One region of the Saccharomonospora cyanea NA-134 genome, then DNA from elsewhere that is predicted to be linked to it. Evidence: predicted binding sites of a transcription regulator. Region 1 holds the regulator's gene; the other holds the start of a gene.
What was found. The regulator LexA, encoded in region 1, represses DNA repair genes until DNA is damaged. The targets are predictions, from matches to a motif close to CGAACACGTGTTCG.
Positions count from the first base shown of each region.

Region 2: the regulator LexA is predicted to act here: its motif matches at 13,775-13,788, upstream of ruvC (crossover junction endodeoxyribonuclease RuvC).

Region 1 covers NZ_CM001440.1:3,820,447-3,836,280, forward strand. Annotated here, with positions in the region: gene galE (UDP-glucose 4-epimerase GalE) at 308-1,306, shown strand; gene SACCYDRAFT_RS17705 (DUF4192 domain-containing protein) at 1,278-2,411, opposite strand; gene SACCYDRAFT_RS17710 (Xaa-Pro dipeptidyl-peptidase) at 2,552-4,366, opposite strand; gene SACCYDRAFT_RS17715 (prolyl oligopeptidase family serine peptidase) at 4,582-6,615, shown strand; gene SACCYDRAFT_RS17720 (SDR family oxidoreductase) at 6,605-7,378, opposite strand; gene SACCYDRAFT_RS17725 (MFS transporter) at 7,405-8,604, opposite strand; gene SACCYDRAFT_RS17730 (vitamin B12-dependent ribonucleotide reductase) at 8,793-11,663, opposite strand; gene nrdR (transcriptional regulator NrdR) at 11,718-12,197, opposite strand; gene SACCYDRAFT_RS26425 (hypothetical protein) at 12,514-12,684, opposite strand; gene lexA (transcriptional repressor LexA) at 13,058-13,777, shown strand; gene SACCYDRAFT_RS17750 (hypothetical protein) at 13,895-14,926, opposite strand; gene hflX (GTPase HflX) at 14,942-15,834, opposite strand, start outside.
Region 2 covers NZ_CM001440.1:1,904,762-1,920,595, reverse strand. Annotated here, with positions in the region: gene SACCYDRAFT_RS09190 (YibE/F family protein) at 167-1,420, shown strand; gene SACCYDRAFT_RS09185 (hypothetical protein) at 1,389-2,060, opposite strand; gene SACCYDRAFT_RS09180 (MBL fold metallo-hydrolase) at 2,106-2,756, opposite strand; gene SACCYDRAFT_RS09175 (peptidylprolyl isomerase) at 2,882-3,745, shown strand; gene SACCYDRAFT_RS09170 (enoyl-CoA hydratase/isomerase family protein) at 3,846-4,619, opposite strand; gene SACCYDRAFT_RS09165 (RelA/SpoT family protein) at 4,660-7,005, opposite strand; gene SACCYDRAFT_RS09160 (adenine phosphoribosyltransferase) at 7,116-7,643, opposite strand; gene secF (protein translocase subunit SecF) at 7,640-8,884, opposite strand; gene secD (protein translocase subunit SecD) at 8,886-10,721, opposite strand; gene yajC (preprotein translocase subunit YajC) at 10,907-11,341, opposite strand; gene ruvB (Holliday junction branch migration DNA helicase RuvB) at 11,469-12,542, opposite strand; gene ruvA (Holliday junction branch migration protein RuvA) at 12,565-13,164, opposite strand; gene ruvC (crossover junction endodeoxyribonuclease RuvC) at 13,161-13,757, opposite strand; gene SACCYDRAFT_RS09125 (DUF4262 domain-containing protein) at 13,918-14,457, opposite strand; gene SACCYDRAFT_RS09120 (YebC/PmpR family DNA-binding transcriptional regulator) at 14,526-15,275, opposite strand; gene pdxT (pyridoxal 5'-phosphate synthase glutaminase subunit PdxT) at 15,300-15,834, opposite strand, start outside.

The sequences.
Region 1 (15,834 bases):
GGGCCGGTACCGCACCCCCGGCCACCATGCCGTACGACTGTCGTGACAGAGGACGATCGGAGTCGGGTTCGGCTGTTCGACCCTCCCCTCGACCCACGTCGACGCTGCCCCGCCTCACCTCCACACTGCGGCGACCTCCGCAGAGCACGACCACGGGCCCTCGACTCCTCATGGCGGTGTCACCCAGAAGACGAGCCGCCCCTGACGGTTGCCGCGACCCCGCTCTCCGGCCTACTCGGCGAGGGGTGCACACTGTCGCCTCGTACCGGTTGAAACGTTCTTCCCACCCGAGAAAGGGCCCGCACGAATGCCCACCGACACCACGACGTCGAGCAAGTCCATGAAACTCGTTGTCACGGGCGGTGCAGGCTATATCGGCAGTGTGTGCACGGCCCGACTGCTCGAGGCGGGACACGAGGTGACCGTCGTCGACGACCTGTCCACCGGCCACGCCGACGCAGTACCCGAGGGAGCGCGGTTCGTCCAGGGCGACGCGGCGGAGGTCGCCGGCACCCTTCTGGCCGAGGGATTCGACGGCGTCCTGCACTTCGCCGCCAAGAGTCTCGTGGGCGAGTCGATGCAGGACCCGAGCACCTACTGGCGTGGCAACGTGCTCACCTCCCTGCGGCTACTGGACGCGATGCGGACACACGGTGTGTCGCGCCTGGTGTTCTCCTCAACGGCTGCGACCTACGGCGAGCCGGAGGTGACACCGATCCCGGAGACCGCTCCGACGGCCCCCACCAACACCTACGGCGCCACCAAGCTCGCCATCGACCACGCCATCACGAGCTACGCACGGGCTCACGGGCTGGCGGCTGTGAGCCTGCGCTACTTCAACGTCGCCGGCGCCTACGGCAACTACGGTGAACGGCACACCACCGAGACCCACCTCATTCCGCTGATCCTCCAGGTCGCTACCGGGCACCGAGCCCAGGTGCAGATCTACGGTGACGACTACCCCACCGAGGACGGCACGGCGATCCGCGACTACATCCACGTGGTCGACCTCGCCGACGCTCACCTGCTCGCGCTGGCGCACGCGAAACCGGGCGAACACGAGATCTTCAACCTGGGTAACGGCACCGGTTTCTCGGTACGTCAAGTGATCGACGCCTGCCGCTCGGTCACCGGGCACGAGATTCCCGCCGCCGTGGCACAGCGCCGTGTCGGTGACCCCGCCGTGCTCGTGGCCGCCAGCGACAAGGCGCAGGACGAGCTCGGTTGGAAGCCGCGGCACACCGATCTCTCCGGCATCGTGGCCGACGCGTGGGAGTTCACCCAGCGTCGTCAGGAGACCCGGTAGGTCTCCTCGCCGGGTCGGACGCCGAAGGCCGGTTCGACGACTCGCTGTCCTCAGGCGCTGTCCAGATCGGCCTGGTGTCGCACGACTGCGCGAGTCCTGCGAGCTTCTCCGGCGGCAAGCCGTGTTGCAGTGCTTGCCTGAGCAACTGTGACAGCAGGTGGTGTGGATCAGCGGCCTGGGCGGCGTCCAACGCCATACCCGCGAGCGCGCCCTCTCCGCGCACGTACGCGGAGTACGCCAGCAAGGTCGCAGGCTGGGCGCGCTCAGGTGCGGGCGTGTGCTTCGTCAACAGGAGCCAGAGGCGCTCGGCCGTCACCGCGCCGACACTGCCTGCGGGCAGAGCCGTGGCCAGGCAGGCGTCCCGGACCTGCGGCAGTGACAACGCGACCGCGAGCTCGACCACCTCGGTGTCCGACAGGAGCAGTGTTCCCTTCCATGCCCGCGCCAGCACGGTGCGTACGGCCGCTCGGCCTCGCCGTAGCGATGCCACGTCGTCGCGGGGCCCGTCGCCCACACGGCGGCTCAACATCGCGGCTCTGCGCGCGAGGACATCGGACGCCACGGGCTGGAGCTGCCGCTCCATGGCGGCCCGGCTGCTGTGGGTGACGAGCCCGGCGTGCGCGCTCACGGCGGCCATCACGGTGCTGCCCGGATCGGGCAGATGCCCGGCGCAGCAGGATTCCTCATAGCATCGCCACGGAGCGCCTGCCCTGATCTCCGGGACCCAGAGGGCGTGCAGCACAGGCAGGCCGGCCTGTTCGAAGACCTTGCCGACGGCCGCGGCGACCGCGGCGGCGGGTGGCCCCGCCGAGCCCGGCGGCCGCCGCCCTCCGATGATGGCCACGGTGGCCGCGACCGACTGGTGGGTCAGCGGCCCGAGGAGCTGCCGTGCCAGGTCCGCTTCACCTCCGGCCGGTGGCAGATCGGCTCTGACGATGTTGCCGATTCGCGTACCGGCTGTGCCGCGGTGGCCGACCACCACCACGGAATTACTCGGCTCGAAGCCCAGCAGGTGCGGAGTGGCGGCCAGCAGTTCGCCGGGGTCCCGCAGGTCGATCGGAGCGGGTTCGGTGGTGTGAGAGCCCGTCGTGGGAGAAGGTGTCATGTGTCCACGATGAACCGGATCACAGGTGATGCGGACGGTGTGGACGACATCTGTGGACGGCGCGATGCGATGTGGACAACCGGGGCCGGATGGGCCCCGGTGTCACCGGAGTGTCAGTGGGGCGTGGTAGGTGCTCGCCCTCAACGGCGCGGGAACGCCTGCCGCAGCGACTCGTCCCCACCCACCACGGGCACGGTCACCGTCGACCGGCTCACGTCGAGCCCCACCCCCGTGCCCGGGGCCGGGCGCAGGGTGAAGTCGTGGTCACTCGACAACAGCACAAACTCCAGGCGGTGTCCCTCGGCCACGAGATAGTCCTGAGGTTGCAGGTCGAACGACAGCCAGTACGGCACCCCGGGGCGCAGGGCCTTCGTTCGTGACAGCCCGTGCCGGTTCTGCGGATCGGCCCAGCCGCGGGTGATGACGTGGGAACTGCCGTCCGGGGCCCGGTCCACGAGTACCGCGGTCACGTTCGCGGCGGGACGGTCGAATTCCAGCCGCAGTCGCACGGACGGTGTGCCGCTCAACCTGACCGGCGCGTTCGCGGCTTCCGTGCTGTAGGACAGCCTGTGCTCCGAGGCCGCTGCGTTCACCAGGTCCTCGACCTTCTCGCCGGCGTCGTCGGTGAGTCGCTCGACCACCGGCCTGCCCCGGAAGCGGTCGGCTCCGAGCGCGCCCTGCCGGTCTCCACCCGGCCCCAGCCGCAACGTGGCGTCGTCCGTGCCCGGTGCGGGCCAGTCGGCCTCCTGCGTCCACGAGCCGTCCTCCCGCTGGATCGTGGCCCTCGGCTCGGCCTCCACGCCGTTGTCGATGTCGTAGAGGTAGTGGCTGAACCAGCGGTTCAGCATGGTGAGCCACTCCTGCTTGCGCAGCGAGTACGGGTCGGCGTGGCCGGACTGGTGCAGCCAGATCGCGCGTTCGACGCCGTGCTCGGCCAGTGCGTCCCACCACTCGGCGACCTGGCTGACCGTGACGTTCCAGTCGGAGAGGCCGTGCACGGCCAGCACGGACGCCTCCACCCTGTGGACGTCGTCGAGGTAGTTCCGTTCGTCCCAGAAACTGCTGTAGTCGCCGGTGAGCCGGTCCTGCTCCTTCTCCAAACGCTCTATGACCGGTCGGCAGATCTCCTGGTCAGCGCGCGTGTAGACGTACTCGGCGAGTACGTCGGCGTCCTCGCCCTGGAATCCGCCCGGAGCCACGACGGCACCGTTCTCACGGTAGTAGTCGTACCAGTTCGAGATCGCCGCGATCGGCACGATGGTCTCGAGCCCCTCGACGCCGGTCGTGGCGACGGCGTTGGGCAGGGTGCCGTTGTAGGACACGCCCATCATGGCGGTCCGCCCGGTGGTCCAGTGAGCGCTCATCCGGTTGCCGTCGGCGTCACGTGCCTCCGCTCGGCCGTTCAGCCAGTCGATCACCGAGGCCGCCCCTCGGGTCTCGTTCTCGCCTCCGGTGGTCGGGCAGCCGGTGGAGCGGCCGGTCCCCAGCGACTCGGCGTAGACGACGGCGAAGCCGCGTGCGAGGAAGTAGTCCTGGTAGCGCCAGGTGATGTCGGCGAGAGGTTTGCCGGGGACGTACAGCTCGCGGTCGACGTCGTGGTTGGTGATCGGATTGCCGCCCGCGTAGTACGGACTCACCTGGTACACCACCGGTACGCGAAGGCCGTCGTCCGTGGCGCGGGGACGCACGACCTCGACGTGCACCACGTCCTCGACACCGTCATGATCACTGTCCACACCGGCTTCCACCCAGACGTGCTCCCGCACGACGTCGGCCGGGTTGTACACCGGTTGGGCCTGCCCGTCGGCGAACACCGGTTGCTGCACCTCGCCCGCCGCCGCGTTCACGGCGACGAGTGGTAGCGACACCACGGCGGCGGCCAGGACCATCGACACACGCTTGAGTCTCACGAAGCCCCCAGATCGGACGGCGGCGACAAGAATGGTGTCGACCATTGCCGTGGGCACCGTCGCTGTCAAGCGAGGACCGGCACGATCCGACGAACGGCGGGAGCGAGTCACCGGGAAAGCAATTCCAACATCACCTGTTCGCGTGATCGCTACCTCCGGGTGGAGGTCTCCACCTCCTCGCCGATCAACTCTCCGTAATGGCATCGTGACGGGGTTGTCGCTGTTCCGGGGGCCGCCGCGGGGCTGGCAGACTGGCGGCCATGGACGAGCTTGATCCGAGCGTGGAGCACGACCCGAACCGCTGGCTGGAAGACGTCGCCGGGGAGGACGTGCTCGAGTGGGTGCGGGGACACAACGCCGCGACGGTCGACCGCTACGCGACAGGTGAGCGGTTCGAGAGTCTGCGGAACGAACTGCGGGAGGTCCTCGACGCCGACACCCGGATTCCCTACGTCCGGCGCCGCGGCAGCCACCTCTACAACTTCTGGCGCGACGCCGACCACCCGCGGGGCCTGTGGCGGCGCACCACCCTCGACTCCTACCGGACGGCGAACCCCGAGTGGGAGATCCTCCTCGACGTCGACGCGCTCGCCGCCCACGAGTCGGAGAACTGGGTGTGGCAGGGAGCGACCGTGCTGCGCCCGGGGTTCCGGAGGTGCCTGGTCGAGTTGTCCCGCGGTGGGGCGGACGCCACCGTGGTCCGGGAGTTCGACCTGCAGCGGCGCGAGTTCGTGGAGGACGGCTTCACCCTGCCCGAGGCGAAGAGCCAGGTCGGCTGGATCGACGAGGACCGCGTCTACGTCGGCACCGACTTCGGTGAGGGCTCGCTCACCACGTCCGGCTACCCGAGGCTGGTGAAGGAGTGGAAGCGCGGGACTCCGCTGGAGGACGCCACGCTCGTGTTCGAGGGCAAGCCCGACGACGTGTCCGTGCGCGCGGTCCACGACCCGACGCAGGGCTGGGAGCGGGACGTCGTTCGCAGAGCGATCGACTTCTACCGCTCCGAGGTGCATCTGCGGACCGACACGGGGTTCGTGCGGATCGACGTGCCTGACGACGCCGTCGCCTCGGTGCACCGGCAGTGGCTGCTCGTCCGCACGCGCAGCCCGTGGACGGTGGAGGGCACCTCCTACCCCGCCGGAGCCCTGCTGGGTATCGAACTGGACGCCTTCCTGGCCGGTGACCGGCGCCTGACCGTGCTGTTCGAACCCGACGCGCACACCTCGCTGGACTACTACGCCTGGACCCGCAACCACCTGTTGCTGGGCACTCTCGTGGACGTCAAGACCCGGCTTCGGGTGCTCACACCGGGGGCGGACGGCTGGCGGGACGAACCGCTGACCGGTCTCGCCGACGTCGGCGCGGTCGACCTCGTCGCCACCGACCCGCACGACAGTGACGAGTTCTTCGTCGAGGCCACCGGCTACACCGATCCGCCCACGCTGCTCCGCGGCGAGGTCGGTGGACCGCTGGAGACGGTCAAACGCGCACCCGCCTTCTTCGACGCCGAGTCGCTTGACGTGACACAGCACTTCGCCACCTCCGACGACGGCACCCGGATCCCCTACTTCGTGGTCGGGCCCCGCGACCGGACCTCCGCCGCGCCGACCCTGCTCACCGGCTACGGCGGGTTCGAGGTGTCGCTGACGCCGTCCTACAGTGGCGTGATCGGACGCGGCTGGCTCGCGCGTGGCGGCACGTACGTGGTGGCGAACCTACGCGGCGGTGGCGAGTACGGCCCCGACTGGCACAACCAGGTCGTGAAGACCAACCGGCTCAAGGTCTACGAGGACTTCGCGGCGGTGGCGCGCGACGTGGTGGCACGGGGAATCACCACACCCGAGTTGCTCGGCGTCCAGGGCGGCAGCAACGGCGGGCTGCTCACCGGGGTCATGCTCACGCGCTACCCCGAACTGGTGGGGGCCGTGGTCAGTCAGGTGCCGTTGCTCGACATGCGCCGCTACCACCAGCTACTGGCGGGCGCGTCGTGGATGGCGGAGTACGGCGACCCGGACGACCCCGACGAGTGGGCGTACCTGCGCCGATACTCGCCGTACCACAACGTCCACGGTGACCGGACCTACCCACCCACGCTGTTCGTGACGTCCACTCGGGACGATCGGGTGCATCCCGCGCACGCGCGCAAGATGATGGCGAGAATGCACGCCGACGGCCATGACGTGGCCTACTACGAGAACATCGAGGGTGGGCACGGCGCGGCGGCCGACAACGCGCAACTGGCCTTCAAGTGGGCGCTGGTGTTCGAGTTCCTGTGGCAGCGGCTCAGCGGCTAGACCTGACGTGCGCGTCGAGGTGGTCCTGGAACGTGATCGTTCCGACGGCGTTCTCGGGCGTGAGGTGGTGGCCCGCGCGGTAGCCCGCGTACACCGAGCCGAACAGCCTGACCGTACGGACCCGGCGACGCCGACCGGCGGCGGCCAGGTATCGCCGGGCCAGGTCGGCAACGGTCGTGATCTCGGGACCACCCATGTCGGGCGCCCGTCCCGCCGGGCGCGCGGTGGCCAGTGCGGCCAGCCGCGCGCCGACCTCGGTGGCCGCGACGGGTTGCAGCCGGAGATCGGGAACGAGCACGAGCGGCGGACGCGTCAACCCGGACAGCAGCCGGATGGCCAGCTCGTGGAACTGTGTCGCCCGCAGGATCGTCCACGGGACGCCGCTGTCCTCGACAAGACGCTCGGTGGCGTGTTTGCTCCGGTAGTACGGCAGCGGGATGCGATCGACGCCGACGATGGAGACGTAGACCAGATGCTCGCATCCGGCGCGACGGGCCGCGGTGAGCACCTGCCTGCCCAGCGCGACCTCTCCGCCGCGGAAGCCGGTGAAGTCGGTCGCACAGTGCACGACCGCGTCGGCGCCGTCGAACGCGGCGGCGAGACCGGCGGACGAACGGTAGTCGACCCGCACCGTCTCGACGCCGTCGCGCACCGACGACGTCGACCGGCTTGTGACGACGACGTCATGGCCTGCCCTCTCCAGCGCGGACACGACCTTGCGACCGAGCGTGCCGGTTCCTCCTGTGACGGCCACCGTGCTCATCGGTACTCCCGTGTGTGCGGGCGGGTTCAGCTCTCACTGTGGCACAGCGCCGACGACGGTGCCGCCGCGAGCGGCTCGGGAGCCGGCTCGGCACCACGGCGCCGAACGAGTTCGGGCACCACGGTGCCGATGCCGATCACCGCGAGGACCGCACCCAGCCACAGCGGGCCCCTCAGCCCGAGCGCGTCGATCGCGAGTCCGCCCACGAACGACCCGATCATCACTCCGAGCGTGATGAACGATCCGTGCACGGTGTTCACCAAGGGGCTCGCGTTGCCCTCACGGTGCACGCGCACCACCATCGCCGGGTTCATCGTGACGCCGACCAGGCCGATCCCCATCATCGCCGCCACCGCGGGGAGGGTGTTTCCTGCGAAGGCCGCGAAGGCCGTGAGGAACGTGGCGTTCAGCGCGAGGCCGCAGAGCAGCACCACCGCGTGGTAGCGATCGGCGAGGCGCCCGACGACGGTGTTGCCGAGCACGGTGGCCGCGCCGTAGCCGACGAGCAGGATCGGCACGGTGGAGCTGTCGACTCCGCTGACCTTCGTGAGGATCGGCTCGAAGTAGCTGAAGGCGGCGAAGGTCGCGCCGATGACGAGGGTGCTGGTGCACAGCGCCAGGAACAGCCTGCGGGAGCGGAAGACACCGAACTGGGAGCCGAGTCGGTCCGCTTCGGACGGAGCGAGTCCGGGAAAACCCGCCACCGTGACGACGGCTGCGAGGGCCGCGAGTCCCGTGACCGCCCAGAACGCGGCCCGCCAGCCGAAGTTCTCACCGACCACCGTGGACATCGGCAGTCCCAGCAACGTGCCGAGCATGAGCCCGTTCATGACGACCGCGACGGCTCGACCACGGACCTCCGGGCGCGTGAGTTGTGCCGCGAGCGAGACGGCGAGCCCGAAGAACGCCTGGGCGGCCATGCCGGTGATCACCCGTGCCACGAACATCACCGCGTAGTTCGGGGCGACGGCGGCGAGGACGTTGCCGATCCCGAACGTGGCGAACAGGGCCAGGAGCGCGGGTTTCGGCGCCCGCCGGCTCAGAACCATGGTCAGCACGGGCCCTCCGAGTGCCATCGCGGCGGCGAAGGCGGTGATGAGGTACCCGGCCTGGGGAACGGACACGCCCAGTCCGGCGGCCACGGGCGACAGCAGTCCCGCGACGGCGAACTCGCTGGTGACCATGGTGAAGATCCCCAGCGACAGGATGTAGACGGCACGAGGCACCGCGTCCTCCGAAGTTTTGTATTGTCCAGTACATAACTACGGTAGCGCAGTGCCTGTGGCGTCACTGGCGACTGTGGGTAACCCGGTGATCCTCCGGCCGATCTTCCGAGCCGTCACCGCTCCCCACGCGGCCGGAACACGACGGGGGAGCCGACCCACCGGGCCGACTCCCCCGTCCGCGGAATCCGTCAGCTGCAGCCGGAGGTGGCGCCGCAGCCCTCACACGCGTAGCACGATCCGGCGGGACGCATCTTCGTGCCGCACGTCATGCACAGGGGCGCGTCAGCCGCCTTGCCGAGCTGCAACTCGACCAGTTCGGTGGTGGTCTGTGCCTCCCTGGCCGGACGGTCGCCCGCCTTCGCGGGAGCGTCGGCACTCGACTGCTCACCACCGGCCTCGACGCTGCTGCGCAGGGCGTCCAGGTCCACGTTCTCCGGCTCAGCGCTGCCGCCGCCGTACTCGGCCTCGACCTGTGCCGACCGCTCGTCGGCGGTGAAGATGCCGAGCTGCGCACGCTTCTCGTACGGCAGGTAGTCGAGCGCGAGCCTGCGGAACAGGTAGTCCAGCACGCTCGTGGCCATCCGCACGTCCGGGTCGTCGGTCATGCCCGCCGGCTCGAAGCGCAGGTTCTGGAACTTCTGGACGTAGAACTCGAGCGGGATGCCGTACTGGAGCCCCACGGAGATCGACATGGAGAACGCGTCCATGACACCGGCCAGGGTGGAACCCTGCTTGCCGAGCTTGACGAAGATCTCACCGAGCCCGTCGTCCGGGTACGAACCGGCCGTCAGGTAGCCCTCGGCCCCACCCACGGTGAAGGACACCGTCTGGCTCGGGCGCTTCTTCGGCAGGCGCTTGCGCACCGGCCGGTACTCGACGACCTTGTTCTCCTCGGCCTTGCCCTCCGGCTCGGCCTTGTCCTTCTTGGCCGTCGACAGCGGCTGGCCCACCTTGCAGTTGTCGCGGTAGATCGCCAGCGCCTTCAGCCCGAGCTTCCAACCCTGGAAGTAGATCTCCTCGACGTCCTCCACGGTCGCCGACTCGGGCATGTTGACCGTCTTGGAGATCGCGCCGGACAGGAACGGCTGCACGGCCGCCATCATCCGCACGTGACCCATCGGCGCGATCGAACGCTCACCGACGGCGCAGTCGAACACCTCGTAGTGCTCCGGGCGCAGCCCCGGCGCGTCGACCACGTGGCCGTGCTCGGCGATGTAGTCGACGATCGCCTCGACCTGCTCCTCCTGGTAGCCCAGCGAGCGCAGGGCACGCGGCACTGCGTTGTTCACGATCTGCATGGACCCGCCGCCGACCAGCTTCTTGAACTTCACCAGCGAGAAGTCCGGCTCGATACCGGTGGTGTCGCAGTCCATCATGAAGCCGATGGTGCCGGTGGGGGCGAGCACGCTGGCCTGCGCGTTGCGCCAGCCGCTGTTCATACCGATCTCGATGCCCCGCTCCCACTCCCGCGTCGCCAGCGCACGCACCGCCGCGTCGTTGTGGTGGTAGGTGCGGACGAGTTCGTTGGCCGCCGCGTGCTTGCGCATCACGCGCTGGTGCGGTTCGGCGTTACGGGCGTAACCCTCGTACGGACCCACCACACCGGCGAGCTCCGCGGACCGCCGGTACGACACCGCCGTCATCAGCGAGGTGATCGACGCGGCGAGCGCGCGCCCACCCTCGGAGTCGTACGCGTGGCCCGTCGCCATCAGCAGCGCGCCGAGGTTCGCGTACCCGATGCCGAGCTGGCGGAACTTGCGCGTGGTCTCCGCGATCGGCTCGGTGGGGAAGTCGGCGAAGCAGATCGAGATGTCCATCGCCGTGATGACCAGCTCGACGGCCTTGACGAACAACTCCGCGTCGAACGTGCCGTCCTCGCGCAGGAACTTGAGCAGGTTCAGTGAGGCGAGGTTGCAGCTGGAGTTGTCCAGGTGCATGTACTCGGAGCACGGGTTCGAGGCGGTGATACGTCCCGACTCGGGGCACGTGTGCCAGTCGTTGATGGTGTCGTCGTACTGCAGCCCCGGGTCGGCGCACTCCCAGGCCGCCTGCGCCATCTTGCGGAACAGGCCCTTGGCGTCGACCTGCTCGAGAACCTCACCGGTGGTCCGTGACCGGAGACCGAACGCGCCACCGGTCTCCACAGCCTGCATGAACTCGTCGGACACGCGCACCGAGTTGTTGGCGTTCTGGTACTGCACCGACGAGATGTCCGCGCCGCCGAGGTCCATGTCGAAACCGGCATCACGGAGCACGCGGATCTTGTGCTCTTCCTTCGCCTTGGTCTCGATGAACTCCTCGACGTCGGGGTGGTCCACGTCGAGCACGACCATCTTGGCCGCCCGACGGGTCGCGCCGCCCGACTTGATGGTGCCCGCGGAGGCGTCCGCGCCGCGCATGAACGACACCGGGCCCGACGCCGTGCCACCGGACGACAGCAGCTCCCGCGAGGAGCGGATGCGGGAGAGGTTCAGGCCCGCGCCCGAACCGCCCTTGAAGATCAGACCCTCTTCCCGGTACCAGTTGAGGATCGAGTCCATGTTGTCGTCGACCGACAGGATGAAGCACGCACTGACCTGCTGCTTCGAGCTCGTACCGACGTTGAACCACACCGGCGAGTTGAAGCTGAACACCTGGTGGAGCAGCATCCAGGTCAGCTCGTGCTCGAAGACCTCGGCGTCGGCGGCACCGGCGAAGTAGCCGTGCTCCAGGCCCGCCTTGACGTAGGTCTTGACGACACGGTCGATGAGCTGCTTGAGGCTGTTCTCGCGCTCGGGGCTGCCCACCGCGCCGCGGAAGTACTTGCTGGTGACGATGTTCGTCGCGTTGACCGACCAGAACTCCGGGAACTCCACACCGCGCTGCTCGAAGTTCACCGTGCCGTCACGCCAGTTGGTCATGACGACGTCGCGCCGCTCCCACCGCACCTCGTCGTAGGGGTGCACGCCCTCGGTGGTGTAGACGCGTTGGATGCGCAGCCCCTTGCGCGAGCCCGAGCCGCCGCGCTTCTTGCTCGGCTTCGGCGAGGATTCCGCGCCGACCCCCACGGTTTCTGTCATGACTCCCACTCCCGCGTTAGAAACTGGCGGCGACGTGACCCGTCGTCCGCGTCCTCACTCGCTGTGGTCCTGCTGGGCCGAGGACTCGGCGATCGCCTCACGCAGGTTCTTGATCTCGGCTTCGAAGTCCTCGATCGACGAGAAGGACCGGTAGACGCTCGCGAACCTCAGGTACGCGACGGTGTCGAGTTCCCTGAGTGGGCCCAGAATGGCGAGACCCACCTCGTGGCTCGGAATCTCCGCGACCCCAGCCGCCCTGATCGAGTCCTCGACCTTCTGAGCGAGCTGTTTCAGAGCGTCGTCGTCGACAGGACGGCCCTGACAGGCCCGCCGCACTCCCCGAACCACCTTGTCCCGGCTGAACTGCTCGGTCACTCCCGACCGCTTGACGACGGCGAGCACCATCGTCTCCGACGTGGTGAACCGGCGGCCGCAGGCCGAGCACGACCGACGCCGTCGGATCGCCTGGCCCTCGTCCACCTCACGGGAATCGACGACCCGGGAGTCCGCGTGCCGACAGAACGGACACCGCACAGTCGAACACCTCCCGAAACATCCCCTGCACAGCAGGAACGCCACCGACAACGCACTCCACGGCGTACCGCGCGTGAGTGTCGTCCACGCCACGACCGGACACCACCGACAGTGAACGTAGAACCGATCCTACCCCAACTTGTGGACCAATTACAGCGATGTAACTACTAGATGTAGGGGTCGACCATAAGACGCGGCCCGGTCCACCGCAACCGCGACCCCCTCCCTCACCGGAGTGAGATCCGACCTAGGATGCCGCGCCCCGACACGCGCCCGGCGAGCCACCCCGCGGCCGCTCGAACGCGGCCCGGACAGCCTACGGTGCGCTCGGAACGGCCGCGCCGGGGCCGGGCCCCACGACCGCCGGGTCCGTGGCGACGAGTCCGAGGCCCACGACCGCCGCCGCCACCACGAGCGCCACCACCGCGAGCCACGGCCAGTGGGCACCACCGCAACGCCGTCCCCTCCTCGTGGGATCACCGCGCATGCCCCCACCACGCCGCAACCCCGGAGCAACCGGAGACCGCGTCGGAGGGCGACGCGCGCAGCGTCCACCGCCCGCGGCCGGCGGGCGGGCCGGAGCCACCCGGACCACATCTGAGCGCTTCGTCACCACGACCATGCCGGCCACCTCTTCCGCTCGACCGTCCACCCCGCGCCGTGGACCCACCACGCGGGCGAGCGCATACCGCCTCGAACACCCGTGCGAACATGTACCACCAAGACGCGCGAAGATCGAGCACCCAAGGCGTGTTGCTCGAACAAACGTTTGAAATCCCCGACGAAGCGGACTAGCGTCGCAACCGGATGTACGAAAAGCCCCACATCAGGTCGGGCTTACGACTGGGAGGCAAATCGCGGTGGCACGCAAGACAACGGGCAACGACGTGAGCGGCGGCGAGGTCCCCGACCTTCCGCGCACGGTCGAGAACCCGGACGAAAGCCTGACACCGCGCCAACGGAAAGTCCTCGAGGTGATCAGGACCTGGGTGGACAAGTACGGATACCCGCCGAGTGTCCGGGAAATCGGGGAGGCTGTCGGACTCACGTCCACCTCATCTGTTTCCCACCAATTGAAGGCGCTCCAGCGCAAGGGTTACCTACGGCGCGACGCCAATCGCCCGCGCGCGGTGGGAATGCTGACGATCGGCCGCGAGCGGTCGGCCGCGTCGTCGGGCTCACAGACCGAGGACCCGGTCCGCGAGCCCGCTCTCGTCCCGCTGGTGGGCCGTATCGCCGCGGGCGGGCCGGTACTCGCCGAGGAAGCGATCGAGGACGTCTTCCCGCTGCCGAAGGACATCGTCGGCGAGGGTGAGGTCTTCCTGCTCAGCGTCACCGGCGACTCGATGATCGGCGCGGCCATCACCGACGGCGACTGGGTCGTGGTGCGGCAACAGCCCACCGCCGAGAACGGCGACATCGTGGCAGCGATGATCGATGGTGAGGCCACGGTGAAAACGTTCAAGCGCAAGGACGACGGGCACGTCTGGCTGATGCCGCACAACGAGGCGTACGAACCGATTTCCGGTGACGACGCCACGATTCTCGGAAAGGTCGTCGCGGTCCTACGGCGACTGTGAAGGGGAGTCCGGCGATAACGGCGTGAACACCGGCGTACTCCTCACCGAGGAAAGACGGGCGGGTGTTCCGTGCGCCGTTTCCAACCCTTCCCTCGGTTCGGTCAGGCACGCGCCGCCCTACCGACGGCGGCGGCTGCCCCAGGCCACGAGCACAGCGGCGAGGACCGCGGCGACGGCGAGGGCAGGAGCCAGGCCGAGACCGGATTCCCGGTCGACCGGCTCCTCCGGTGCACTCGCCGCGCGATCCTTCGGTTCGGCCCTGCCGTCAGGTTGGGCGCCCACCAGCGAAACGGCGTCCCGAACGGCTCGCAGCGGCTCGCCACGGCCCTCGCTGGCGGACAGAAGCGTGCCGTCGGGGGTGAAGGCGATGGCCTCACCCTGTGCTTCGCCGGGCAGGGGAACGCGTACCGGGTCACGGGTGAACGCCGCCGCGACGTCCCCGTCGACCACCGGGTAGAGGTAGGCGTCCGTGTACGTGCGCAGGGCTACCACGCTACCGTCCGCCGACAGCGCGGCTCCCGTGACGAGCACGGTGCCCACGGCCCCGAGCGGACCTCCCTGCGTCCCGGTCGGCCGCAACGACACCGTACCGACCTCTTCGAGCGGGGTCGGCCCAGGACTGACGAGCGGCTCGGCCGGACGGTAGACGCGGGCGGAACCGACGACGTTCTTCGTGATGATGTACGGCGTGCCCGCGTGGTCCACCACGAGCGCCTCGGCGTCCTGGGGACCGTCCGGATACGTGAGGCGATACAGCACGGAGGTGCCGTCCCGCGACAGGGCGTGCACGGCCGCCGTCTCGCGTCGGCCACGGTTGTCCCCGGTGTCGCCGAGCCACAGGGTCCCGCCGGGGCCGAGTGCGAGGTCCTCGACGTCGTACGGATCCGTCGGAGCCGTCAGCACCTCTCGCACCCGGCAGGCGTCGTCCAGAACGGCGACCTCGACCTGTGTGCCGCCGTCACTCACGGCGTACACGTGGTCGGTGTCGGCGGCGAGCCCGGACAGCTCCTCGAGCCGAGGATCGTCGACCGAGCACACCACCTCGGGCGCGGCCACCGGGACGTCCTCGACCTGTCCGACGGGCGTGCCTGCGGACAGTGTCACTGTCACGAGTGCCGCCGTCACCACGACCAGGCCGAGTCGTCTCACTCCGCTACGTTAGCGTCACACGCGTGAGCCGTTCGTGACGTAGTCCGAAAGAGCAGCCGCGAGCTCCGGATACACCTTCGCCTTCAGCAGCGTTCCCTCGGGCCTGTGCTCCTCGGCCAGCACCTCGCCGTCCGCGTGTGCTCGCGCGACGAGCTCACCGTGCGTGTAGGGCACGAGGACCTCCACGAACGTCTCCGGCCGGGGCAGGCGCGCGGCGATCTCGGACACCAACGTGTCGAGTCCCTGCTCGCTGTGTGCCGAGACGATCACGGCGTCGGGCAGCAGGTTACGCAGCCGCGCGAGGGTCACCTCGTCGGCGACGTCGGCCTTGTTGACGACCACCAGCTCCGGAGGCAGCGGCTCCGACCGCTTCTCGGCGATCTCGCCGAGGACCTCGCGCACCGCGGTGACCTGGTCCTCGGGTGCGGGTGCCGCACCGTCGACCACGTGCAGCAGCAGGTCGGCGTCCGCCGCCTCGTCGAGCGTCGAACGGAACGCGTCCACCAACTGGTGGGGCAGGTGCCGCACGAATCCGACGGTGTCGGTGAGCGTGTACTCGAGCCCGTCGTGCGTCACGGCCCGCCGCGTGGTGGGGTCGAGCGTGGCGAACAGCGCGTCCTCCACGAGCACGCCCGCACCCGTGATGGCGTTGAGCAGGCTGGACTTGCCCGCGTTGGTGTAGCCGACGAGTGCGACGCTGGGCACCTCGTTGGCCACCCGGCGTCCCCGCTTGGTGGCCCGGATGGTGTCCATCGCGGCGATGTCCTTGCGCAGCTTCGCGATGCGCTTGTTGATGCGCCTGCGGTCGGTTTCCAGCTTCGTCTCACCGGGACCACGCAGACCCACACCACCGTTGGCACCACCGGCACGACCACCGGCCTGCCGCGACAGCGACTGACCCCAACCGC
Region 2 (15,834 bases), 1.9 Mb from region 1:
AAAGGAGACCGCCCGGAAGGACGCTGCTCCACGGTCCGCTTCCGGGCGTACGCCTTCGGACGACGAACGGTCGGCCGCCTCCCGCACCGAGCGGGACGACGCCGTACCCGCGCACGGTCATGGTCACGGGCACGGTCATGTCCCGGCCGCGCCGGCGTCCCAGCGGGTGCGGCGTCTGCTGCTGGCCCTGTTGGCTCCGGTCGCGGCGGCGACCCTGATCGCCGTGGGCCTGCTGTACCCGTGGGACGGTGGGCCCGAGCAGTCCGCGAACTCGGTGGGCACCCCCGTCGACGGGGTGGTGACGGCCGCGACGGCCGGTCCCTGCCTCGCACCGGGCCAGGTGCGGGTCGGAGAACCCTCACCGGACGACCGGCGGTGCCTGTCCGTGGAGGTGTCGCTGGAAGACGGCCCCGCGGCGGGCTCGACGATCACCAAGATCCTCCCCCTGGAGCCCAGCAGCCCCCGGTTCGCCGTGGGCGACGAGGTGGTGCTGGCCTACAGCGGCGCCGAGGCGGCGGACCCGTCGTCGTACCAACTGCGCGACTTCCAGCGGGGTGTGCCACTGTCGCTGCTCGGCGTGCTGTTCGCGGGTGCGGTCCTGCTGCTCGGACGCTGGCAGGGGCTCGCTTCCCTCGCGGCGCTCGGCATCAGCTTCGCCGTCATCGTCGTCTTCGTGCTCCCCGCCATCCTCGCGGGGCGCAGCCCACTCCTGGTGGCGATCGCCGCGGCCGGATTGATCATGTTCATCGCGCTGTACGTCACCCACGGGTTCTCCGCCCGCACGTCGGTCGCCGTGCTGGGCACGATGGTGAGCCTCGGCCTGATCGGTGTGTTGTCGGCCGTGTTCTCGGCGGCGGCCGATCTGACGGGGCTCGACACCGACACGAGCACGCTCATCGGCGCGCTCGGTGAGGGCATCGACGCACGCGGCCTGCTGCTCGCCGGCATCGTGATCGGCGCGCTCGGCGTCCTCGACGACGTGACCGTCGCCCAGGCGAGCGCGGTGTGGGAGCTGCGGCGGGCCAACCCGGCGCTCACGTGGCGCGAACTGTACGCGGCCGGGCTGCGCATCGGACGCGCTCACGTCGGCTCGGCCGTGAACACGCTCGTGCTCGCCTACGCGGGCGCGGCCCTGCCCCTGCTGCTGCTCTCCTCGCTGGCGGACGTGGGCCTGTCGCCGATCCTGCAGTCGCAGGACGTCGCGCAGGAGATCGTGCGCACCCTCGCGGGCAGCATCGGCATCGTCGCGGCCGTGCCCCTGACCACGTTGCTGGCCGCCGTCGTCGCCGTGCGCGACGATCCCCCGGAGCCGGAGAAGGCGGAGAAGGCGGTGGAGACTGCGGGGACGGAGAAGGCGACCGGGAACGCCGGGAACGCCGACAGCCGGCTCAACCGTCCAGCGTCGCCACGAACCGGCTGACGGCCTCCATGCTGAACCGCTGTGCGAGCTTGCCCGAGGGCGCGGCCGAGGCAAGACGGTAGAGGGGCCGGTCGGCCGCGGCGTCGCCGCGCGCTTCGGCCCGCAACTGTGCCACGAGGAGTTGTGAGAACACGACGCCGCCCGCGTCCATGTTGTTCACCACCGCGTCGGCGAGCCTGCGCAGCGGCAGGATGCCGAGCTCCCGTCCCCCGGTGCCCGCGTACACGGCGAGGTCGATCTTGACGGCTCCGGACCGCTGCGCGCCGTTCACCAGCAGGCTCACCGTCCTCGTGCCACGCACGTCGGTGAGCAGCAGGTCGATACGCGAGGCGGTCACGAGGTCGACCCGGCGCGAACCCCACGTGCGCACGGTGACCGTGGTGCCTTCCAACCACATCCGGCGCCGCGCCCCGGACAGCACCAACAGCAGCAACGGCACCGCGACGACCGCCGCCACCACCAGCCCGGCGATCTGGCCGCCGACGAGCCCGGCCACCCCGCCGAACGCTGCGGCGAGCAGCGCCACGGCGATCAGCCCGGACACGGCCCTCTTTCGGCGTGCTTTCCGGTCGTCGCCGGAGAGGGGAACCCGCTCGGGTTCCCTCGGCGATGTGCCCGCGGTGGGCTCCTGCTCACTCATTCCGTGTCCTCGATGCCCTCGATGGCTCACTGGTCTTCGCTGCTGTCAGGTGAGAAACGGGTTGCCCGCCCGCTCCCGGCCGATCGTGGTGCTACCCCCGTGGCCGGGCAGGACCACCGTGTCGTCGGAGAACGAGAGCACCGTGGTCCGAAGGGAGGCCGACAGTGCGGCCGGATCGCCGCCCGGCAGGTCGGTGCGTCCCACCGAACCCGCGAACAGCGTGTCTCCGGTCAGCGCCAGCCTGCCGCCCTCCTCGGCCCGTAGTCCGAAGACCACCGAGCCCGGCGTGTGCCCGGGTGTGTGGAACACCTCGACCCGCAGCCCGGCGAGGTCGAGCGGTCCCTCGGACAGCGGCTCGACCGCCGTGGGTTCGGGCAACGTCACCCGGCCGACCGCGGAGGCCAGTCGAGGGCCGAGCCCGGCGAGCGGATCGGTCAGCAGGTGCCGGTCCTCCGGCCGGATGTGGACGGCGACGCCGTACGCGTCGGCCACGGCTGCCGCGGAGGCGACGTGGTCGTAGTGCCCGTGGGTGGCGAGCACGGCGACCGGCGTCAGGTCGTGCTCGCGCACCGCCTTCTCGACGCCGCCCTCGGCCCCCTCACCGGGATCGACGACCACGCACTCCCGGCCGGCCCCGGCCGCGACCAGGTAGCAGTTCGCCTGGAACGCGCCTGCCGCGAACCCGACGACGAGCACGACGAACACCTCCGGATCTGGGACCGGTCTCACCCTAGCCGCCCCTACACAGGGTCCTCACAGACAGTGCCCATAGACTGCCGCCCATCGCAGCGGGTGTGTCGAGACGACTCCGAGGAGGGCAGGTGGCGACCAACCAGCAGCGCCGCGAGGCCGCGAAACGTAAGCTCGAACGGCAGCTCGCCCGTCGTGCCGAGCGGGCGAAGCGACGCAGAATCGTCGGGGTCGGCGTCACGGTAGGCGCCGTGGTCGCTGTCGCCGGACTCGTCGTGGTCCTGGCCACACGTGGCGGCGACAGCGTGGCGGAGGGCACCGACCCGGCCGCCGGCAGCTCGTCGTCGGCCGCTCCGAGTTCGGAAGAGATCCAGATCCCCACCGAGCGCGTCGAACCGGCATCTCGCGCCGAACCGCTACCGAACCCGACGTCGTGCGAGTACCCCGAGTCGGGCGAGCCGGCCAAGGAGGTCCCGGCACCGGACGGGAAGGACGTGCCGTCCGAGGGCACCGTGAAGGTCACGCTGCACAGCAACGTCGGTGACATCGGGCTGAACCTCGACAGGTCGCTCGCCCCGTGCACGGTCAACAGCTTCGTGCACCTGGCGCGGGAGGGCTACTACACCGACACCGGCTGCCACCGGATCGGCACGCAGGGCCTGCAGATGCTCCAGTGCGGCGACCCGACCGGTCAGGGCACCGGCGGACCCGGCTACACGTTCGCGGACGAGACGTTCGACTCCCTCACCTACGGCCGGGGCATCCTGGCGATGGCCAACAGCGGCCCGGACACCAACGGCAGCCAGTTCTTCATGGTCTACGGCGAGGCTCCGCTGCCGCCGAGCTACACGGTGTTCGGCACCATCGACGACGAGGGTCTCAAGGTGATCGACGAGATCGCACGCGCGGGCCACGACGGCAGCTTCGACCCGAGCCCGGGTGGCGGCAAGCCCAACACCGAGGTGACGTTCACCGACGTGACCGTCGAGGCGTAGCAGCACGCGTGTCCGCACTTCCCGTACGCGTGTCCGCAGCCTGCGGCGCGAACACGCGTACACCGGGTGCGGACACGCGTGCACAGGCTGCGGACACGACTCAGCCGAAGCGGGGCGGGCGGCGCTCCAGGAAGGCGGCGACGCCCTCGGCGTAGTCGGCGCTGTGGACGGCCTCGCTGCGGATGCGCTCCACCTCCGCATCGGAGGTCCGCTGGCCTTCGAGTATGCGTTCGATGATCTCGTTCATACCCCGCACCGACGTCTGCGAGCGCGAACACAGCGTGCGCGCGAACTCCGTCGTGGTCTTCTCCAACCCGGTCTCCTCGACCACCTCGTTGACCAGACCCATCTCCGCGGCCCGACCCGCGTCCACGAGCTGCGCAGACAGCAGCAGATACCGCGCGTGGGCCGGACCGACGAGCGTGACGAGTTGCCGCGTCGACGTGAAGTCGTAGACGATGCCGAGCTTGGCCGGCGTGATACCGAAGCGTGCGTTCGCCGCCGCGAACCGGAAGTCGCACGCCACCGCGAGCTGGCACCCACCGCCGATGCAGTTGCCGTGGATCATCGCGATGCTCGGCTTACGCATGGTCGTGAGCGCCCGCACCGCCGCCGTCACCGCCCGGTCGTAGGTCGCCGCTCCCTCCGCGGTGGACCGCAGCGTGCGGAACTCACCGATGTCGGCGCCCGCCGAGAAATGACCGCCCGCCCCCGTCAGCACGAGTACCTTCACAGCCGGGTCGGCCTCGACCTGGGCGACCACCTCGGGAATCGCCGACCACATGCCGTGGCTGATGGCGTTCATCTTCTCCGGCCGCGCGAACGTCAACCTGGCGATCTCGGTGTGGGTGTGGAACTCGATCCCGTCGCTCATGATCAGGCACAGTACGGCGTCGGGAGCGCAGCCCGGATCGTCACGAGGCCGAGGTCACGCGGTAGACGTCGTAGACGCCCTCCACGTTGCGGACCACCTTGAGGACGTGGCCGAGATGTTTGGGGTCACCCATCTCGAACGTGAACCGGCTGACCGCCACGCGGTCCCGCGAGGTCGTGACCGACGCCGACAGGATGTTGACCCGCTCGTCGGCGAGCACCTTGGTGATGTCGGACAGCAGCCGGTGCCGGTCGAGCGCCTCCACCTGGATCGCCACGAGGAACACCGACGACTCGGTGGGGGCCCACTCGACATCCAGCAGCCGCTCCGGCTGCTTACGGAGTTCGTCGGCGTTGGTGCAGTCCGTGCGGTGCACGCTCACCCCACCGCCGCGGGTGACGAAACCCAGGATGTCGTCACCGGGCACGGGAGTGCAGCAGCGCGCGAGTTTGGTCCAGATGTCGGTCTGGCCCTTGACCATCACGCCGACGTCGCCGGTGCCGCGCCTGCGCGTGACCGTGGACGGCGTGGCGCGTTCGGCGAGCTCCTCTTCGGCCTCCTCGACCCCGCCGATGAGCGCCACCAGGCGCTGCACGACGTGCTTGGCACCGACCTGGTGCTCCCCCACGGCCGCGTAGAGCGAGCTGATGTCGGAGTGCCGCAACTCCTTGGCGACCGCACCCATCGTGTTGGCGGACACCAGTCGCTGCAGCGGCAGGCCGACCTTGCGGACCTCCTTGGCGATGGCCTCCTTGCCCGCCTCGATGGCCTCGTCGCGCCGTTCCTTGGCGAACCACTGGCGGATCTTCGCCTTGGCCTTCGGCGACGCCACGAACGACATCCAGTCGTGGCTCGGCCCGGAGCCTTCGGCCTTCGAGGTGAAGATCTCGACGACCTCACCGTTGTCGAGCTGGCGTTCCAGGGCGACGAGCCTGCCGTTCACCCTCGCGCCGATACAGCGGTGTCCGACCTCGGTGTGCACGGCGTAGGCGAAGTCCACCGGCGTCGCCCCCACCGGCAACGTGATCACGTCGCCCTTGGGCGTGAAGACGAAGATCTCGCGGGTGGCGAGGTCGTATCGCAGCGACTCGAGGAACTCGCCGGGATCGGCCGCCTCCCGCTGCCAGTCGAGAAGCTGACGCATCCACGCCATCTCGTCGACGTCCACGGCGTTGCCGCGGTGGGTGCCCTTGGTCTCCTTGTACCGCCAGTGGGCGGCGATACCGTACTCGGCGGTGCGGTGCATCTCGTGGGTACGGATCTGCACCTCGAGTGGCTTGCCGTCCGGCCCGATCACGGTCGTGTGCAACGACTGGTACACGCCGTAACGCGGTTGCGCGACGTAGTCCTTGAACCGCCCCGGCATCGGTTGCCACAGCGCGTGCACCACGCCCATGGCGGCGTAGCAGTCGCGGACCTCGTCCACCAGGATGCGCACACCCACCAGATCGTGGATGTCGTCGAGGTCGCGACCGCGCACGATCATCTTCTGGTGGATCGAGTAGTAGTGCTTGGGCCGCCCCTCGACCTTGGCGCTGATGCGGGACTCCTCGAGCTGCCGGGTCAGCTCACCGATGACCCACCGCAGGTAGGTGTCCCGGGACGGCGCACGGTCGGCCACCAGCCGCACGATCTCGTCGTACTTCTTCGGCTGCAGGATCGCGAAGGCGAGGTCCTCCAGCTCCCACTTGACGGTGGCCATACCCAGCCGGTGAGCCAGCGGCGCCAGGACCTCGAGCGTCTCCTTCGCCTTGCGCGCCTGTTTCTCCGGAGGCAGGAAACGCATGGTACGCATGTTGTGCAGGCGGTCGGCGAGCTTGATGACCAGCACCCTCGGGTCACGGGCCATCGCGATGACCATCTTGCGGATGGTCTCGGCCTCCGCCGCCGTGCCGAGCTTCACCTTGTCGAGCTTCGTGACACCGTCGACGAGCTGCGCGACCTTCTCCCCGAACTCGTCGGTGAGCTGCTCCACCGAGTAACCGGTGTCCTCGACCGTGTCGTGCAGCAACGCGGCCACCAGCGTGGTGGTGTCCATCCCCAGCTCGGCCAGGATCGTGGCCACCGCGAGCGGATGCGTGATGTAGGGGTCGCCGGACTTGCGGCGCTGGTCGCGGTGCAGTTCCTCCGCGACGTCGTAGGCGCGTTGCAACAGCGCCAGGTCGGCACTCGGATGGAGCTCCCGGTGAATGACGGCCAGTGGCTCCAGAACCTGCTTCACCGACGCGGGTCGCTGCGCGGTGATCCGCCGGGCCAACCGGGCCCGCACGCGGCGAGTGGCCGACGGCGCACGCACGGTGGCTCCGGGGGCGCTGTCCTGCCCGGCGCGCGTGGGCGTGCCGGCGTCCGAACGGGCAGCGACCACGGAATCCAGCTCCTGGCTCACCCGCACCTCCAGCTCGTCACGCGACTGATGACGTCAAGCGTAACGCGCCGGAAGCATTCGCTATGCCCTCGGGCGGTGCCGGACCCGAGACGTCCGCACCGGACGCGGGGTCAGACCGTGCGCAGCGCGTGCACGGGCAGCGACCCGAGCCGCGACCGACCTCGGAGTTCGGCCAGCTCCAACACCACGGCGACCCCGGTGACCTCGGCACCCGCGCTGCGGAGCAGCTCGGCCGTCGCCGCCACGGTGCCGCCCGTGGCCAGCACGTCGTCCACGATCGCGACGCGCTCACCGCCGTCCACCGAGCCCACCGGCAGCTCAAGACTCGCCGTGCCGTACTCCAGCTCGTAGTCGACGCGGCCGGCGACGCTGGGGAGCTTGCCCGGCTTGCGGACCAGCGCCACCCCGAGCCCTCGGGCGTAGCCGAGGGCTGCGGCCAGCACGAAGCCCCGGGCCTCCACGGCGGCGAGGCGGTCCACCCCGTCGCCGATCATCTCTCCCAGTGCTTCGATCACGTGGGCGAACGCGGTGGGGTCGCCGAAGAGCGGGCTGAGATCGCGGAACAGGACACCGGGTTCCGGGAAGTCGGGGATCTCGGTGATGAGGTCCAGCGCCCGCTCGAGTTCGCTCCCGCTCACCGCTTCCGCTTCCCTGTCGGGCGCGCGGCGCTCCGCTGCTGAGTCGACTTCGGGTGCCGAGCCGGCACACTCGCCGCGGCGGCGTAGGCCTTCTCGCGGCGTAGTTCGGCCGCGAGCTGTTCGTCGTCAGCGGGGTTGAAGTCGTCGTCGGCGAGTGCCGAACCGTTCTCCGCACCGAGCTTGCGAGCCTGGTTCTCCCTGCGGGCCCGCACCTTCTCCGCCTGCTTCCGGTACTTCGGTTCGCGCATCTTGAACGCCACCAGCAGCGGCGTCGCGAGGCAGACCGACGAGAGCGTTCCGGCGAGCATACCGGTGAGCAGCACCAGCGCCAGGTCCTGGAGGGTTCCGGACCCGAGCAGCAGGTAACCGATGACCAGCAGGCCGAGGACCGGCAGCAGCGCGATGACCGAGGTGTTGATGGAGCGCATCAACGTCTGGTTGAGCGCCAGGTTCGCGGCCTCGGCGTAGGTGCGGCGGGTCAGGTTGAGGATGCCGCGGGTGTTCTCCTTGACCTTGTCGAACACCACCACGGTGTCGTACAGCGAGTAGCCCAGGATCGTGAGCAATCCGATGGCCGTCGCGGGGGTCACCTCGAAGCCCACCAACGCGTAGACGCCCGCGGTGACCACGACGTCGTGCAGCAACGCGATCAGGGCGGAGACCGCCATCCACGTTTCGAAGTAGAGGATGAGGAAGACCGCCACCAGCACCAGGAAGACCGCGAGCGCGATCAGGGCCTGCCGGGAGATCTCGCCACCCCAGGTGGCGCTGACCCGGCTGTCGCTGATCACCTGCTGGCTCGGCTGTCCCGAGGCGTCGACCGGTTGCAACTGCTCGAACAGGGCTTGCTTGACCTGCTGGACCTCGTTCGGCTCCAGGGTCTCCGACCGCAACTGGATGGTGGCGGACTCGCCGGTGCCGACCTGCTGGGCCTCGGCGGGGTTCGTGCCCATGGCGTCGGCGAAGGCGTCGCTCGCCTCGTCGGTGGTGATCGGACCCTCGGCGCCCGCCGCGGGGAGTTGGATCTGCGTCCCGCCCTCGAACTCGATGCCGAGGTTGAAGCCCCTGATGCCCATCGTGGCGATGCAGGCGAGGATGAGCGCACCGAAGAAGACGAACCACCGCTTGCGGTGGCCGACGATGTCGAACGCGCCGGTACCGGTGTAGAGGCGCTGGAAGACCGATTCCTTCGCGGGTGCGTCGGTTGTTGCGTTCGTGGTGGTCGGGTCTGACTTCGCCACGTCACGCCTCCTTCACGGCAGTGCGGACCGCGGCTCGACGGCCTTCGCCGATGCGTTGCACCGCACCGAGACCGGAGAGCTTGGGACTCGAGAGCTTCTTCGATCGGGACACCATCGCCACCAGCGGGTGCGTCACCAGGAACACCACGATGAGGTCGAGCACCGTGGAGACGCCGAGGGTGAAGGCGAAGCCCTTCACCTCTCCCACCGCGAGCACGTACAGCACACCCGCGGCCAGGAACATGATGGCGTCCGATGCGAGAATCGTGCGCCGCGCCTTCTCCCAGCCGCGTGGCACGGCCGAGCGGAAGGTGCGGCCCTCTCGCATCTCGTCCTTCAAGCGTTCGAAGTAGACGACGAACGAGTCCGCGGTGACACCCACGGCGACGATGAACCCGACCACGCCCGCGATGTCGAGGGTGTAGCCGATCCAGCGTCCGAGCAGGACCAGTACGGCGTAGACGATCAGACCGGACAGTGCGAGCGACAGGATCGTCAGCACGCCGAGAATCCGGTAGTAGAACAGGCAGTACACGAACACGAGGGCGAGACCGACCGCGCCCGCGATCAGCCCGGCCTCCAGAGTCGCGAGACCCAGCGTGGCCGACACCGTGGTCGCGTCGGACGACTCGAACGACAGCGGCAGTGAACCGTACTTCAGAACGTCGGCCAGGTCCTTCGCCTCGGCCTGCGTGAACTGGCCGGTGATCTGGGTGTCACCGCCCGCGATGGCCTGGTTGATCGTCGGCGCGGACACCACCTCGGTGTCGAGCACGAAGGCCGCACGCTGCCCGATGTTCTGCGCGGTGAAGTCCGCCCACGTGTCCGCGCCCTGCGGCGTGAACGACAGGTTGACGACCCAGCCGCCTTCCTGGGTGTTGTAGACGGACGAGGCGTCGGCGATGGCCGTGCCCTCCAGGAACACCGGCGACAGGACGTACTTCTCGGTGCCTTCCCGGTCGCACGCCACCAGCGGCAGTTTCGGGTCGTCGTTACCGGCCAGCGGGTCGAGTTCGTTCGGGTCGCAGGTCAGTCGCGCCAGCGCCTGCTGCTGCAACTGCTGCGCCTGCTGCATCGCGGCCTGGTCGGTGGGGTCGGCGGGCACGAGTGCGGGGTCCTGCCGCCACTGCTTGGCCTGCTGGATCTGCTCGGCGGCCTCCTCCTGGAGGGTCTGACCGTCGCCACCGTCACCGCCGTCAGCATCGTCGCCCTGGCCGCCGTTGTCGTCGCCGTCGGGCTGCTGGGCGGGGGCGGAGCCGAGCGGGCTGCTGCCGCCGCCCTGGTTGCCGGAGGAGTCGTCACCGTCGGTACCGCTGGAGTCCGCCTGGTCGCCGGATTCCGTGTCACCGGTCGCGCCTTCGGTGTCCTGGCCCTGGGAGTCCTCGCCCTGGCCGGTGTCCCCCGCGTCCGCGCCGGAACCGGGCTGCTGTGTGCCCGGCGGGGTGCCCGGCTGGCCCGCGGGGACCGCCGCGACGACCTGCCGGAAACCGAGCTTCGCGGTCTGTCCCAGCGTCTTCGCCTGCTCGCCCTGGTCACCGGGGACCGTGATGACGACGTTGCTGCCGTCGAGCACGACCTCCGCGCCGCTGACACCGATGCCGTTGACGCGGTTCTCGATGATCTGACGGGCTTGCTGGAGCTGCTCGCGTGACGGCTCGGAACCGTCCGGCGTCCTCGCCGTCAGGGTGACCCGCGTGCCGCCCTTGAGGTCGATTCCGAGCTTGGGCGTCGGGCTGCCGTCGCCGGTGAAGAACACCAGCGAATACAGCGCGGCGACGATCACGACGAAAAACGCGAAGTAGCGTCCCGGGCGGATCTGCCCGGCGGGAGGTGCCACGGTCGGTCGCTCTCCTCGAACTGTTCGACGGCTTGACGAGTCGGCAGGCGGGTCACTCACCGCGAGGTAGCGAACGCGCCCAGCACCGAGACCTTACTCGGCGCTGGGCATGCGCAACAGACCACCCGCACCGGCGAGTCCGTCGACGGCGCTGCCGGTGTCGCGGTGCGGTGACGAAGCGGTCGCTACTTCTTGCCGTGCTCGGCGGAGGAGGCGACCGGCGCGCCCTCGTCGACCTTCTCGGCGTCGACCTTGCCTGCCTCGCCCTTCAGGTCCTCGGCCTCGACAGCGGAAGCCGTGACGGTCTCCTCCGCGTCCTCGGAGGCGTGGGAGGGGTCGGAGGTGTCGATGTCGGTGGTCGGCACGATGCGCTCGCGCACGGCCTGACGCAGCCAGGTCGTCACCACGCCCTCGGCGATCTCCAGGTCGATGGTGGTGTCGTCGCTCGCGTCGGCGACGGTCGCGTACAGACCCGACGTGGTCATCACGCGGTCACCCGCGGTCAGGCTGTTCTGCATCTCCTGCTGCTCGGCCATGAGCTTCTTCTGCTTGCGCGTGCTCAGGATGAGCGGCAACGCGACGACGAGCATCAACAGCAGCGGCAGGATAAGGCCGTCCATGGTTCTCCATTCGCAGACGCCGCCTGTGGTGGAGCGTGACGTCCGAGTTGTGTCCGGATGTGCTGTTTTCGAGTGTGCCAGGCGCTGTCGAGAAATCGAGCACCGGTGGCGCACACCTCGGCGTCCCTCAGTCGAACAGGGACGGCGACGTGGCGTCAAGCCCTCCCGCGTCGTCGGGAGGCCGCAACCCGAGGTGCTCCCACGCCAGCCCGGTGGCGACCCGGCCCCGTGGCGTCCGCGCGAGCATACCCGCACGCACGAGATACGGCTCACACACCTCTTCGACCGTGGTGGGTTCCTCGCCCACGGCCACCGCGAGCGTGGACACGCCGACGGGGCCACCGTTGAACGAGCGCACGAGCGCGCCGAGCACCTCCCGGTCGAGCCGGTCGAGACCGAGTTCGTCCACGTCGTACACCTCCAGCGCGGCGCGCACGACAGGCAGCGTGGCCGCCCCGTCGGCACGCACCTCAGCGTAGTCGCGCACCCTGCGCAGCAGCCGGTTCGCGATGCGGGGTGTGCCACGCGAGCGCCGGGCGATCTCGGCTCGCCCCTCGGCGTCGATGTCGATGCCGAGGATCGACGCCGACCGCCGGAGCACCTGCTCCAACTCGGCGGGGCTGTAGAACTCCATCTGTCCCGTGAAACCGAACCGGTCACGCAGCGGGCCGGTGAGCGCTCCCGACCGGGTCGTCGCGCCGACCAGCGTGAACGGCGGGATCTCCAGCGGGATGCTCGTGGCCCCAGGTCCCTTGCCCACCACGACGTCGACGCGGAAGTCCTCCATCGCGAGGTACAACATCTCCTCGGCGGGCCGGGCGATGCGGTGGATCTCGTCGATGAAGAGCACGTCGCCCTCGACGAGGTTGGACAGCATCGCGGCGAGGTCGCCGGCCTTCTCGAGCGCCGGCCCGGAGGTGATGCGGATGGCGGCGTTCAGTTCGGAAGCGATGATCATGGCGAGGCTCGTCTTGCCGAGGCCGGGAGGTCCCGACAGCAGGACGTGGTCCGGCGCCACGCCGCGCTTGCGCGCGCTCTCCAGCACCAGTTCGAGCTGCTCCCGCACACGCGGCTGACCCACGAACTCCGTCAGCCTGCGCGGACGCAGCGCCGTCTCCACCTCCCGCTCGCCCGTCTGGGCCGCCGCGGACAGCGGTGTCTCGTCCGGAACCGGCCCGGCCTCCCCGGGTGGCTCGGTCATGTCGTCGTGCACGCCCGCCGCCTCACTTCTTCCTGCCGAGGACGGCGAGAGCCGCCCGCAGCATCCGCGACGTGTCGTCAGGCACGTCGCCCGCCACCTTGTCCACGGCCTGTTCCGCCTGCTTCGCAGAGAAACCGAGGCCCACCAGCGCGTCGACCACGTCGGCCCGCACCGCGCCGCTCCCGGCCTCCGCCGGGCCGGGCCCGCCGTCGTCCGACGCGAGAGCGGCCACCTTGTCGCGCAGCTCGATGATCAGCCGCTCGGCGCCCTTGCGGCCGATGCCGGGTACCTGGGTGAGCATCGTGATGTTGCCCTCCGACAGGGCGATCCGCAGCTTCTCGGGTTCCAGCACAGCCAGTGCCGCGAGCGCGAGGCGGGGTCCGATTCCCGACACCGTCTGGAGCAGTCCGAACAGCTCCCGCGAGTCCGCGTCGGCGAACCCGAACAGCGTCAGCGAGTCCTCCCGCACCACCAGCGCCGTGTGGAGCTGCGCCTGGCTGCCCCTGCGCAGTGTCGCGAGCGTGCCGGGAGTCGCCTGGACGGCGAGACCGACACCGCCGACCTCGATCACCGCGTGATCGAGCCCCACCGACAGCACCTCACCGCGTACCGAGGAGATCATGATGTCAGTCCTGTCCCTGTCGTGTCGTCACGCCGCCTGGCTGCCGCCGCAGCCAGGCGGGCCTTGTGGGTGCGGGCCAACTCGGCCGCTCTCGCCTCGGCCTCCGCGAGCCGCGCCCGTATCGGCTCCCTCCACAGGTGACAGATCGCGAGTGCGAGAGCGTCGGCGGCGTCGGCCGGGCTGGGCGCCTTCTTCAACCGCAGCAGGCGAGTCACCATCGTGGTCACCTGGGCCTTGTCGGCACGGCCGGAGCCGGTGACAGCGGCCTTCACCTCGCTGGGCGTGTGGAAGGACACCGGGAGGCCGCGGCGCGCGGCACAGAGGGCCACCACGCCGCTGACCTGCGCGGTGCCCATCACGGTGCGGACGTTGTGCTGGCTGAAGACCCGTTCGACGGCCACCACGTCCGGACGGTGGGTGTCGAGCCAGTCGTCCACCGCCTCGCTGACCTGCAGCAGCCGTCGCGGGAGTTCAGCGTCGACGGGCGTGCGAACGACGTCCACCGCCACGCACGACACGGACCGTCCGGAACCGCCGTCGACGACCCCGAGCCCGCACCGGGTCAGCCCGGGGTCCACACCCAGCACGCGCACGAGGCCAGTCCTTTCCACGAACACCAGTTCGAGTCGAAGGCTACCGCGTCGCGTCACCACACCACGTCGAACACGCTGTCACGGCGATGTGCGTGCGGACACGCGTACGAGAACCGCGAACCAGCGTACGCGGACTGCGGACACACGCGTGTGAGCCGGATCAGGGGCCGTCGACGCCGGGCGTCCAGCTCTCGGGCTCTCCGCTGACCGTCAGCACGGGCTGCCACTGGGCGAATCCCTCGGGCGCGCCCTCGTCCCACGGCCAGAAACCGTCCGGCGTCGGCACGATGATCTGCACCGCGGGGAAGTCCCCCTCGGGATAGACGAGGAACGCGCTGCCGAAGAACTCCGGGTAATGTCCCGGCGCCACCTTCTCGAACGTCACGGGCACGCCGTCGAAGAAGTCGTCGTAGAGCCCCCCGAACTCGAACCGCTCACCGGTGGCCGCACGGTCCACATAGGCGTCGAGCAACACCGTCGCCATCTCCTGGGGCAGACCCACGACGACCGCCTCCGGGATGCCGTGCATGGCCCACGCGCACACGGTGAACGCATACCCCGCGCCCTGCTCGTCGGCGGGGACCGCGACCACCGCGTTACCGCGTTGCTCGGCCTGCGCGACGATCCACTCCCGCAGTTGCTGGTCGGAATCGAGTTCGTGGCCGTTGTGGAAGGCGGTCTCCGCAGTCACGGCCGACATTGTGCCGTATCAGCGGGCGCGCACACCACAGGCTCGCCGCGCAGGCCCTCTCCCGGAGCGCACCCCGCTCAGCCGACCTCGGCGAGCACCTCGTCGCTGACGTCGAAGTTGGAGTAGACGTTCTGCACGTCGTCGCAGTCCTCCAACGCGTCGATCAGGCGGAACACCTTGCGCGCGTTCTCGGCGTCCAGCGGGACGTTGACCGACGGAAGGAAGTTCATGTCGGCCGACTCGTAGTCGTAGCCCGCGTCCTGCAACGCCGTCCGCACGGCCACCAGGTCGCCGGCCTCGGAGATGATCTCGTAGTTCTCGCCGAGGTCGTTGACCTCCTCCGCGCCCGCGTCGAGCACGGCCATGAGCACGTCGTCCTCGGACAGGCCGTTCTTCGGCATGATGACGACGCCCTTGCGGTTGAACAGGTACGCCACCGAGCCCGGGTCGGCGAGCGAGCCGCCGTTGCGGGTCAGCGCGGTGCGCACCTCGGAGGCCGCCCGGTTCTTGTTGTCGGTCAGGCACTCGATGAGCACCGCGACCCCACCGGGTGCGTAGCCCTCGTACGTGATGTTCTGCCAGTCCGCCCCACCGGCCTCCTCACCGGCACCGCGCTTGCGCGCCCGCTCGATGTTGTCCTGCGGAACGGAGTTCTTCTTCGCCTTCTGGATGGCGTCGTACAGGGTGGGATTGCCTTCGGGGTCGCCCCCGCCGGTACGCGCGGCGACCTCGATGTTCTTGATGAGTTTCGCGAACAGCTTGCCACGCTTGGCGTCGAGGGCGGCCTTCTTGTGCTTGGTGGTGGCCCACTTGGAGTGGCCGCTCATCTCTCCTCCAACTCTCTTTCGCGTCTATGCGACCTCGGACACGGTACGAACGAACAGACGGTGAATCCGCTCGTCGCCGGTCAGCTCGGGATGGAACGCGGTGGCGAGGACTCTCCCCTGCCGGACGGCCACGATCCTATCGGCAGCCGCGCCGGGGGTTGTGTCGTCACCCACCGTGGCGAGCACCTCGACCTCGGATCCCGCCTTCTCCACCCAGGGAGCCCGGATGAACACGGCGTGGAAGCCGCCCTCGATGCCTTCGAACTCCAGCTCGGCCTCGAACGAGTCGACCTGCCTGCCGAACGCGTTGCGCCGGACGACGACGTCGAGCGCGCCGAGCTGGTGCTGGTCGGGCCTGCCGTCGAGCACCTGCCGAGCCAGCAGCACCATCCCGGCGCAGGAGCCGAAGACCGGCAGCCCGTCCCGGATCCGCTGCCGCAACGGTTCGAGCAGCCCGAAGGAGCCGAGGAGCCGCGACATCGTGGTGGACTCGCCGCCGGGCAGCACGAGGCCGTCGACCTCGGCCAGTTCGGAGACCCGACGCACCGGCAGGACCCGG